2 regions of the Caballeronia sp. LZ016 genome follow, and region 1 is predicted to be linked to the other one. Evidence: riboswitches for the same ligand, from Rfam matches in the RefSeq annotation. Region 1 holds a riboswitch; the other holds the start of a gene.
What was found. Region 1 has a riboswitch for thiamine pyrophosphate ahead of thiC (phosphomethylpyrimidine synthase ThiC). Riboswitches for the same ligand answer to the same signal wherever they lie in the genome.

Region 1 (4,665 bases):
AAGGATATCGACAGGGCTAGCATGTTAGATGGACTCCGGAAGACAGAGAAGCTGTCGTGCCGCGGAACTATTATCATGCGCCTGACTTGTCGCAAGTAACGGAAATAAAATCGAGCGTTCTTTTGCGGTCCTATGGTAAATAATGATGCTTGTTACGGTGCAATAGTTGTCCGCAACCGAGCAGGAGCCTCGCCTGAACGGGTTATAACAAGTGGTATGCCATGAAAGGAATCGTTGGCGCAGCGGAAATCGCTTAGTCATGTAAGCCTTTAAGGCTGCTTTTGATTCTTGAGACATAGGAGAGGGCGGGCTGTCCGGGACCTTCCGTGCGTTGGCTCTTGTGCGTGGAACGAATGCGCTCGCTGACCGCTATCGATACGCCCCAATCGCATCCGTGCAACTATTAGTGGCAATAGTGGCGCGGTGCATGAAAGGGGACAAAACGGCCCGCCGCAATGGACATGCGACGGGCCGCCAGATGAGTGCCTCAAGTCGGCTGATAAATCTCCGCGCCCTTCTTCACGAACTCGATCGCCTTCGTCTGCATGCCGTGCGTAAGCGCATCGGTTTCGCTGACGCCTTGCTTCGCCGCGAAGTCGCGCACGTCCTGCGTGATCTTCATCGAGCAGAAATGCGGCCCGCACATCGAGCAGAAATGCGCGACCTTGGCCGAATCCTTGGGCAGCGTTTCATCGTGGAATTCGCGCGCCTTGTCCGGATCGAGGCCCAGATTGAACTGGTCTTCCCAGCGGAATTCGAAGCGCGCCTTCGATAGCGCGTTGTCCCGCACCTGGGCGCCCGGATGACCCTTGGCCAGATCGGCCGCGTGCGCCGCGAGCTTGTAGGTGATGATGCCTTCCTTCACGTCGTCCTTGTTCGGCAGGCCGAGGTGCTCCTTCGGCGTGACATAGCAGAGCATCGCGGTGCCGAACCAGCCGATCATCGCAGCGCCGATGCCCGACGTGATGTGGTCGTAGCCCGGTGCGATGTCCGTCGTCAAGGGTCCGAGCGTATAGAAGGGCGCCTCGTCGCACCATTGCAGCTGCAGGTCCATGTTCTCCTTGATGAGCTGCATCGGCACATGGCCCGGACCTTCGATCATCACCTGCACGTCATGCTTCCACGCGATCTGCGTCAGCTCGCCGAGCGTCTTCAGTTCGCCGAGCTGGGCTTCGTCGTTGGCGTCGTAGATCGAGCCGGGACGCAGGCCATCGCCGAGCGAGAACGAGACATCGTATTGCTTCATGATTTCGCAGATGTCTTCGAAGTGCTCGTAGATGAAGCTCTCCTTGTGATGCGCGAGGCACCACTTCGCCATGATCGATCCGCCGCGCGACACGATGCCCGTCATGCGGTTCGCCGTCAGCGGCACGTACTGCAGCCGCACGCCGGCGTGGATCGTGAAGTAATCGACGCCTTGCTCGGCCTGCTCGATCAGCGTGTCGCGGAAGATGTCCCACGTGAGGTCTTCGGCTTTGCCGTTGACCTTCTCCAGCGCCTGGTAGATCGGCACGGTGCCGATCGGCACCGGCGAATTGCGGATGATCCACTCGCGCGTCTCGTGGATATGCTTGCCGGTCGACAGGTCCATCACCGTGTCGCCGCCCCAGCGGATGGCCCACGTCATCTTGTCGACTTCCTCGCCGATCGATGACGTCACCGCCGAATTGCCGATGTTCGCGTTGATCTTCACGAGGAAGTTGCGGCCGATGATCATCGGCTCGCTCTCCGGGTGATTGATGTTCGCCGGGATGATCGCGCGGCCGCGCGCGACTTCCTCGCGCACGAACTCGGGCGTGATCGCCTTCAGCGCGTCCTTGCCGAACGCCGCCGCGCCGAACGCCTGGCCGGGATGCTGGCGGCCCATCATCTGCGCGAGCTTCTCGCCGTTCGGGCCGCTCGCCTTCAGGCTCTCGAGATACTCGGCGCGGCGCTGGTTCTCGCGGATCGCGATGAACTCCATCTCCGGCGTGACGATGCCGGCGCGTGCGTAGTGCATCTGCGTGACGTTATTGCCGTCGCGTGCGCGGCGCGGCTTGCGATGCAGGCCGGGAAAGCGCAGCTCGGCGGTCTTCGGATCGGCGGCGCGCTCGCGGCCGAATTCGCTCGACAAGCCTGCGAGCTCCTCCGTGTCGCCGCGCTTGTCGATCCAGCCGGCGCGCAGCGCGGGCAGGCCCGAGCGGATGTCGATGCGCGCGTCGGGATCGGTGTACGGACCCGACGTGTCGTACACGTACACCGGCGGATTCTTCTCGCCGCCGAAGCCGTCGGGCGTGTCCGACTGCGTGATTTCGCGCATCGGCACGCGGATGTCCGGCGTCGAGCCGCTCACGTAGACCTTGCGCGAGTTGGGCAGCGGCGCGATGGCGGCCGCATCGACGACGGCGTTTTCGGACAGAAACTTCGGATTGGCATTCATGTGCTGTATGTCTCCTGCAGGGACGAAAATTTCAGCGCGAGCATGAGGAAGCCCGGCTGACTCAGGAGCTAAACAGGGAGGAACGAGATGGAAAGGTGCGGGCGCTGAAGATGCGGCGGAAGGTCTTGTCAAAGCCGCAGTGCCCGAACGCTTCCCTGCGCTGGCATTATCCAGATCAGGTTCAAAGGGTATTTCTCACCCACGTGGCACGGGCGATTCGACCGGTGACGCCAATTCGAAATCGCGATGTGCAGCGCAGGACCCCCGCGTTAGCAGCCGCCACGATACACCGCACCGTGGTGCGTTGACAACCATCCCGAAATAGCCCGCTTCGCGCGGTGCCGTTCCTGCATAATGGCGGGCGCCGCGTTTTAGGTAGTTACCCGAAGCGCGGTTTCGCGACCGCCGCCGCTCGCCGTTTGCCTGTCCTCGTTCGCCTCTCGACCGCACTTCGTTCGCTTCGTCATGCCGCTGTGTCTTCATCGTCCTGCACCGTCGTGCGGGCGTCGCACTTCGCGTTCTTCGGCCGTTTCCGCATGCGCCACGCGCAACGCGGCTTTCGCGGAGTGAGCATGTCCACTTCCACGCCGCGTCTGCCGTTCTCGTTTCCCGATCGCTTTCCGTTTCGCGCGCCTCGCTCCTTCAGGGGACAAGTCGTGCTCGCGCTCGCTGTCGTGTATCTCGTCTGGGGATCGACCTATCTCGGGATACATCTGGCGCTCGAATCGTTTCCGCCGCTGATGCTCGGCGGGCTGCGCAATCTGTTCGCGGGCATCGGGCTGTTCGCCATCGGCATGCATCGCAAGGCGGTGCTGCCGAACGCGCAGGAAGTGCGCAACGCGGCGATCGTCGGCACCTTGCTCGAGGGTCTGTCGAGCGGGATGATGGCTTACGGCATGCGCACGGTCGGCACCGGCACGGCGGCGGTGATGGTGGCGACCGTGCCGCTCTTTGCGACGATCTTCACCGCGCTCGCCGGCCGGGGCGTGGCGAAAGGGGAGTGGTTCGCAGTGGCGCTGGGGCTCGTCGGCATCGTCGTGCTGAATCATGGCGACCCTTCGCCCGGTTCGACGCACGGCACGCTCGCGATCCTCTGCGCCGCAATCTTCTGGGCGGGCGGCGCACATCTCGCTGGGCGGCTGCGGCAGCCGTCCGATCTGCTGATGTCGACTGCGCTGCAGATCGGCCTCGGCGGTCTGATCGCGACGGGCATCGCGTTCCTGGCGGGCGAGCGTGTCACGCATGTGGGACCCGGCGCGGGCGTGTCGTTTCTGTATCTCGTCGTGATCGGATCGATGGCCGCGTACGTCGCTTACAACTTCCTGATCCGCCATACGAGCACGATCATCGCGACGAGTTGCCTCTATGTGAACCCGATCGTCGCGGTGCTGCTGGGGGCGGTGCTGCTCGGCGAGGTGATCACGCAATGGACGGTCGTTGCCACCGTCGTCATTCTGATCAGCGTGAGCTTGTCGTTCTGGTTTGACTCCGGAAGGGGACGACTCCCGCCGGACGCGGGTTGAAGATAAGGAAAGCCCCTGCTTAAGATCGCGGAAAAATTCAGCGATTCTTTCAAAAATTAAGCGATGGGTAATCTCTGGTTTTAGTGCCAGAGGACCGTTCACCAACATCGCCGAGAACAGTGTATGGGCGTGTAGGCAATCTCATTTCGAAGCCATTTCGACGTCCGGCGATGCTTCAGCCTTACTCGTACTGGAGGATGAAGTCGAGCTTAGTCGTCACTTTCCGGAACTTGTCAATCAGTTAACCCTGGACGCATTCGTTCAGAACCACCCGAACTGCGACGTTCTGTTCCTGGACTGTGTCTCGTTCAGCCCGCAGGCCCCGTTTCTACTTTCGTTAAGCGAAACTCAGATGAGAGATCGGGTGCGGACCGATATTTCAGCTGACCTCAGGCATCAATTTCGGAGCGTGAGTATCATCGATGCCCGCGGCGTGTACGCATATTGCGCCGCCAGCTACATTGTGACTCCGAAGGGGAAGCAAGTGTTGCGTCAGCTCTTCGCGGAGAGCTGCGACGTCAGAACGGCAGTGGACATTCTTTATCGGGATTGGATAGCGAGTGGGAGACTGGTCGCAAACGTGACCATTCCATTCTTAGCCACTCCGCCATTTCTAAACGCTTCGACCATCCCTTATGAGAAGCTCGCTTCTTCTGTCGGTAATGAAAAAGAATTGCTGCTCGCCAACGCGATACGGCGTTTGCTTTTTGCCGGCGATCACCA
Region 2 (4,665 bases), 1.6 Mb from region 1:
TCCGGCTTGTGCAAGAGCACGCGCGCCGCGGCGAGCCGTTGCTGTTCGCCCGGCGACAGGCTCCGCGCCCAGTGCCCGCTCTCTTCCAGCCGATCCCCATATGCCTCGAGGTTGCACGCGCGCAGCACTTCGCGCGATTCCTCGTCGGTGAACGTGCCGCCCGGCGACGGATATGCCAGCGCCGCGCGCAGCGTGCCGATCGGCAGATAGCTTTGCTGCGGGACGAACATCATCTTCGCGTCGACGGGGGCGTCGATCGTGCCGTCGCCGAACGGCCAAAGGCCCGCGAGCGCGCGCATCAGCGTGCTCTTGCCCGACCCGGACGGCCCCACGACGAGCCATCGCGATCCCGGCTCCACCGATACATCCGCCACCCGCGACAGCGGCGTGCCGTTCGGCAACGCGAGCAGCAGGCCGGTCGTCGTCAAGGCTTCCGTGCTCGTGTAATGCAGATTGATGCCGCCGCGTTCCGTCGCGGGCGAGTTCTCCTCGCGGATGTGCGTCGAGCGCATCACGCGCTTGAATTCGCGCAGACGGTTGACGGTTGCGCGCCATTCGACCAGCGTCGAATAACTGTTGATGAACCACGAGAACGAATCGCTCACGGTGCCGAATGCCGACGATATCTGCATCAGCACGCCGAAGGAAAACGCGCCCGCGAAGTAGCGCGGCGCGGCCACCATGATCGGAAAAATGATCGCGATCTGGCCATAAAAACTCAGCACGAAGGTCATGCGCTTCGTGTACTTCATGATGAGCCACCAGTTATCGCGGATGCGCTGGAAGATGCTCTTCGCATTCGCGGTTTCGGTGGCGATGCCGTCGTAAAACGCGATCTGCTCGGCGTTCTCGCGCACGCGGATCAGCCCGAAACGGAAGTCCGCTTCCACCTTCTGCTGCTGATAATTGATCGACACGAGCGGATGCCCGACCTTCTGAATGATCAGCGAGCCGAGAATCGCATACAGCGCCGCCGCCCAGACCATATAGCCCGGAATCACGATGGGCGTGCCGCCGAGCGTCAGCGTCAGCGCGCCAGCGAGGGTCCAGAGGATGGTGATGAAGGTGACGAGCGTGACGAGCGTCGAAAGCAGATCGAGCGACAGCGTGAGCGTGGTCGTCGCGAACGATTGCAGGTCGTCGCTGATACGCTGGTCGGGGTTGTCGGCGAGACGGTCGCGCTCGATACGATAGAACGCGCGGTCGCCGAGCCATTGCTCGAGAAACCGGTTCGTGAGCCATTGCCGCCAGCGGAACGCGAGCATCTGGCGCAGATAGCGTCCGTAGACGGCGAGCAGAATATAAGCAAATGCAAGCCCGGTGAAGATCAGCAGCAGATGCGGAAAGTCGCGGACATTCTTGTTCTGCAGCGCGTTATAGAAGTCCGCGTTCCAGCTGTTGAGCCGCACGTTGATCCACACGACCGTCATGTTGATCGCGATGATCGCGACGAGCAGCCCCCACGCCACGCCTCGTTCTTCGGATATCCAGTACGGTTTGATGAGACTCCACGCCGAGACTTCGTCCGCCTTCTGTTGCGTGCTTTCCGGGTTTGAGTTGGCCATGACCTTTCTGCTTGTGCGCCGGCTTGCCGGCGGGTTGACACATGTCGCTGCGGGATCGGGCTGCCGCGATGTCGCGTGCAGCCCGATCCCAGCCTCGCAGATTGTTGAGACGTTCCCTTAACTGCCACTTAATACGGTGCGATCGTTCGATGAACTGCGTTCGGGGCATTGTGCCAGAGTGACGCAGCCGGCGATCAGGCGGCCAAGCGCGCGCGGGCAATCCCGGTTTGCAGCGGCTTCGGCTTTTATGCTCTAATGACTTCCGGCGAAACAGGGGTGCTTCGTGCGCGAGCGGTATCGAAAGTATCGAGCGCGGCGAGGCTGAGAGAGACCCTTTGCACCCGATCCGGGTAATACCGGCGAGGGAAGTTTCCGGAGAACGCGCGACTCCCGCGCCTTCCTCCAGTTTCTTCCAGTCCTCCTTTCCGCTCGGTGCGTCGTTCTCGCGCCGGGCCGGTCTCTCCGCTGTTTCGTCCTTGTTCGCGTGGATTCGCCTACGGCCGCTTCGTTGCGATGCGAAGACGCGTCCGTCGCCAAAGGAGACATCGGATAGTGATTAGCATCGATCAGACCGCAGCGAAGCCCGACTTCGCCGTGATCGGCGGCGGGCTCGTCGGACGGCTCGTCGCGTGGCAACTCGCGGGCGCGGGACACGGCGTTGCGCTGTACGAGCGCGGCGACGAGTCGGGCGCGCAGTCGGCAGCGTGGGTCGCCGCCGCGATGCTCGCGCCGCTCGCCGAAGCCACGAGCGCCGAGCCGCTGGTCGTCGAACTCGGCGCGGCGTCGCTCGCGCGATGGCCGGATCTCCTCGCGGCGCTGCCCGAGCCGGTCTTCTTCCAGCGCAACGGGACGCTCGTCGTCTGGCATGGCGCGGATCGCGCGGAAGCGCCGCTGTTCGAGCGCCGCTTGCGGGCGAACGCGCCCGCCGAATTGCTCGATGGCGGTTTCGTGAAGCTCGCCGGCGCGCAGGTCGCGAAGGCCGAACCCGCACTCGGCACGCGTTTCGCGCAGGGCTGGCTCCTGCCGCACGAAGGCCAGCTCGACAACCGTCAGGCGCTCGCGGCGCTCGCTGCGGGGCTGGCGGCGCGTGGCGTGCAGACGCACTGGAACACGCCCGTCGATGCGATGCCCGACGCGCGCTGGATCATCGATTGCCGCGGACTCGGCGGTAAGCCCGCGTGGCCCGCGCTGCGCGGTATCCGCGGCGAAGTGGCGCGCGTGCATGCGCCGGGCATCGGATTGACGCGGCCGGTCCGGCTGCTGCATCCGCGCTATCCGCTCTACATCGCGCCCAAAGAGAACGACCTCTACGTGATCGGCGCGACCGAAGTCGAAGGCGAGGACATGTCGCCCGTCAGCGTGCGATCGGCGCTTGAACTGCTGAGTGCCGCGTTCGCGGTTCATCCGGGATTCGGCGAGGCGCGCATTCTCGAACTGAACTCGCAATGCCGGCCGACGCTGCCGGATCATCGCCCGGCTATCGCGTGGGACGGGGCGCAGATCGTGCGCGTGAACGGGCTGTATCGGCACGGCTTCATGATCGCGCCCGAAGTCGCGGATTCCGCCTGCGCGCTCGCGGATGCGCTCGTCGGCGGAACCGTGCGCGACGCCGCCTCCTTCGACGACTTCCGCCGCCAGGCGCTATGGTCCGAGCTGCTGCACGGCGCCTTCGAGACGGCGACCGCGTGACCGAGATCAGAGAGAACGCATGAACATCCACATCAATCAGCGCGAGTTCACGTTGCCCGACACGGCGACCGTCACCGACGCGCTCGCCGCTTTCGGTGCGAAGCCGCCGTTCGCCGTCGCGCTGAACGGCCAGTTCGTCGCGCGTGGCGAGCACGGCACGAAGACGCTTTCCACGGGCGACAAGCTCGACATCGTTTCGCCCGTCGCGGGCGGCTGAGCGCATCACCAGAGGACGATCATGACCACACATCCCGCCGCCGATACCCTGACGCTGTACGGCCAGTCGTTTCCGAGCCGCGTGCTGCTCGGCACGTCGCGCTATCCGTCGCTGCAGTCGCTATCGGACTCCATCGACGCCGCGCGTCCCGGCATGGTGACCGTCGCGCTGCGCCGGCAGTCGGAGACCGGCGAGGCCGGCTTCTTCGACGTGCTCAAGCGCCACGGCGTCGCGCTGCTGCCGAACACGGCGGGCTGCCAGAGCGTCGATGAAGTGCTGACCACCGCGTACATGGCGCGTGAAGTGTTCGATACGCCGTGGATCAAGCTGGAACTGATCGGCGACGACTACACGCTGCAGCCGGACCCGATCGGTCTCGTCGAAGCCGCGGCAAAGCTTGTGCGCGACGGCTTCAAGGTGCTGCCGTACTGCACCGAAGACCTCGTGATCGGCCGGCGTCTGCTCGATGCCGGCTGCGAGGCGTTGATGCCGTGGGGCGCGCCCATCGGTACGGGCAAGGGCGTGACCAATCCGTATGGCTTGCGCACGCTGCGCGAGCGCTTGCCGGATGTGCCGCTGATCGTCGATGCCGGTCTCGGCGTGCCGTCGCATGCGTGTCAGGTGATGGAGTGGGGCTTCGACGGCGTGCTGCTGAATACAGCGGTCTCGCAGGCTACGTATCCGCCGCAGATGGCGCGCGCGTTCGCGATGGGCGTCGAGGCGGGACGCACGGCGTTTCTCGCCGGACCGATGGCCGAGCGCGACAGCGCGCACGCGAGCACGCCGGTCGTCGGCATGCCGTTCTGGCACCAGGACGGAGGTGCGGCATGAGCCTGCTCGGACGCGAAGTCTTCTGGCCGCCGGCGGACGAACTGGTCGAAGTTGCCGAGCGCATCCGCGCGCGACTGGGCGACTGGCCCGCCGCCGCGACCCGCTGGCGCATCTGTCTGACGCCGCCTGAATCGCCGGGTGCGCAGGATTTGGCCGTGTTCGCGGAAGCACATGACGTCGACGTCGAATCGCTCGAAGCGGGCGGCGCGGCGGTCGTGCAAGCGCACGGCGAACGCGTGACGCTCACGCGCGGCGGCGACCGCTTCGTGCTCGAAGGCGCGCGCTCCGACGACTGGCTCGCCGCGCTCGCTGCGTTTCTCGACTGCAACTTCGAACCGCACGATGCGCTCGTTCTCGCGCTCG

Region 2: it holds a riboswitch for thiamine pyrophosphate, as region 1 does, so the genes downstream of both, P9220_RS05490 (FAD-dependent oxidoreductase) here and thiC (phosphomethylpyrimidine synthase ThiC) in region 1, are expected to answer to the same signal.

What each region holds. Positions count from the first base shown of each region.
Region 1 is NZ_JARTVY010000001.1:2,698,854-2,703,518, reverse strand. Features, by position in the region: gene thiC (phosphomethylpyrimidine synthase ThiC) at 488-2,419, opposite strand; TPP riboswitch at 2,554-2,695, opposite strand; gene P9220_RS12860 (EamA family transporter) at 2,992-3,942, shown strand; gene P9220_RS12855 (hypothetical protein) at 4,352-4,665, shown strand, end outside.
Region 2 is NZ_JARTVY010000001.1:1,145,901-1,150,565, forward strand. Features, by position in the region: gene P9220_RS05485 (ABC transporter ATP-binding protein/permease) at 1-1,565, opposite strand, end outside; TPP riboswitch at 1,828-1,950, shown strand; gene P9220_RS05490 (FAD-dependent oxidoreductase) at 2,118-3,254, shown strand; gene thiS (sulfur carrier protein ThiS) at 3,274-3,471, shown strand; gene P9220_RS05500 (thiazole synthase) at 3,493-4,302, shown strand; gene thiE (thiamine phosphate synthase) at 4,299-4,665, shown strand, end outside.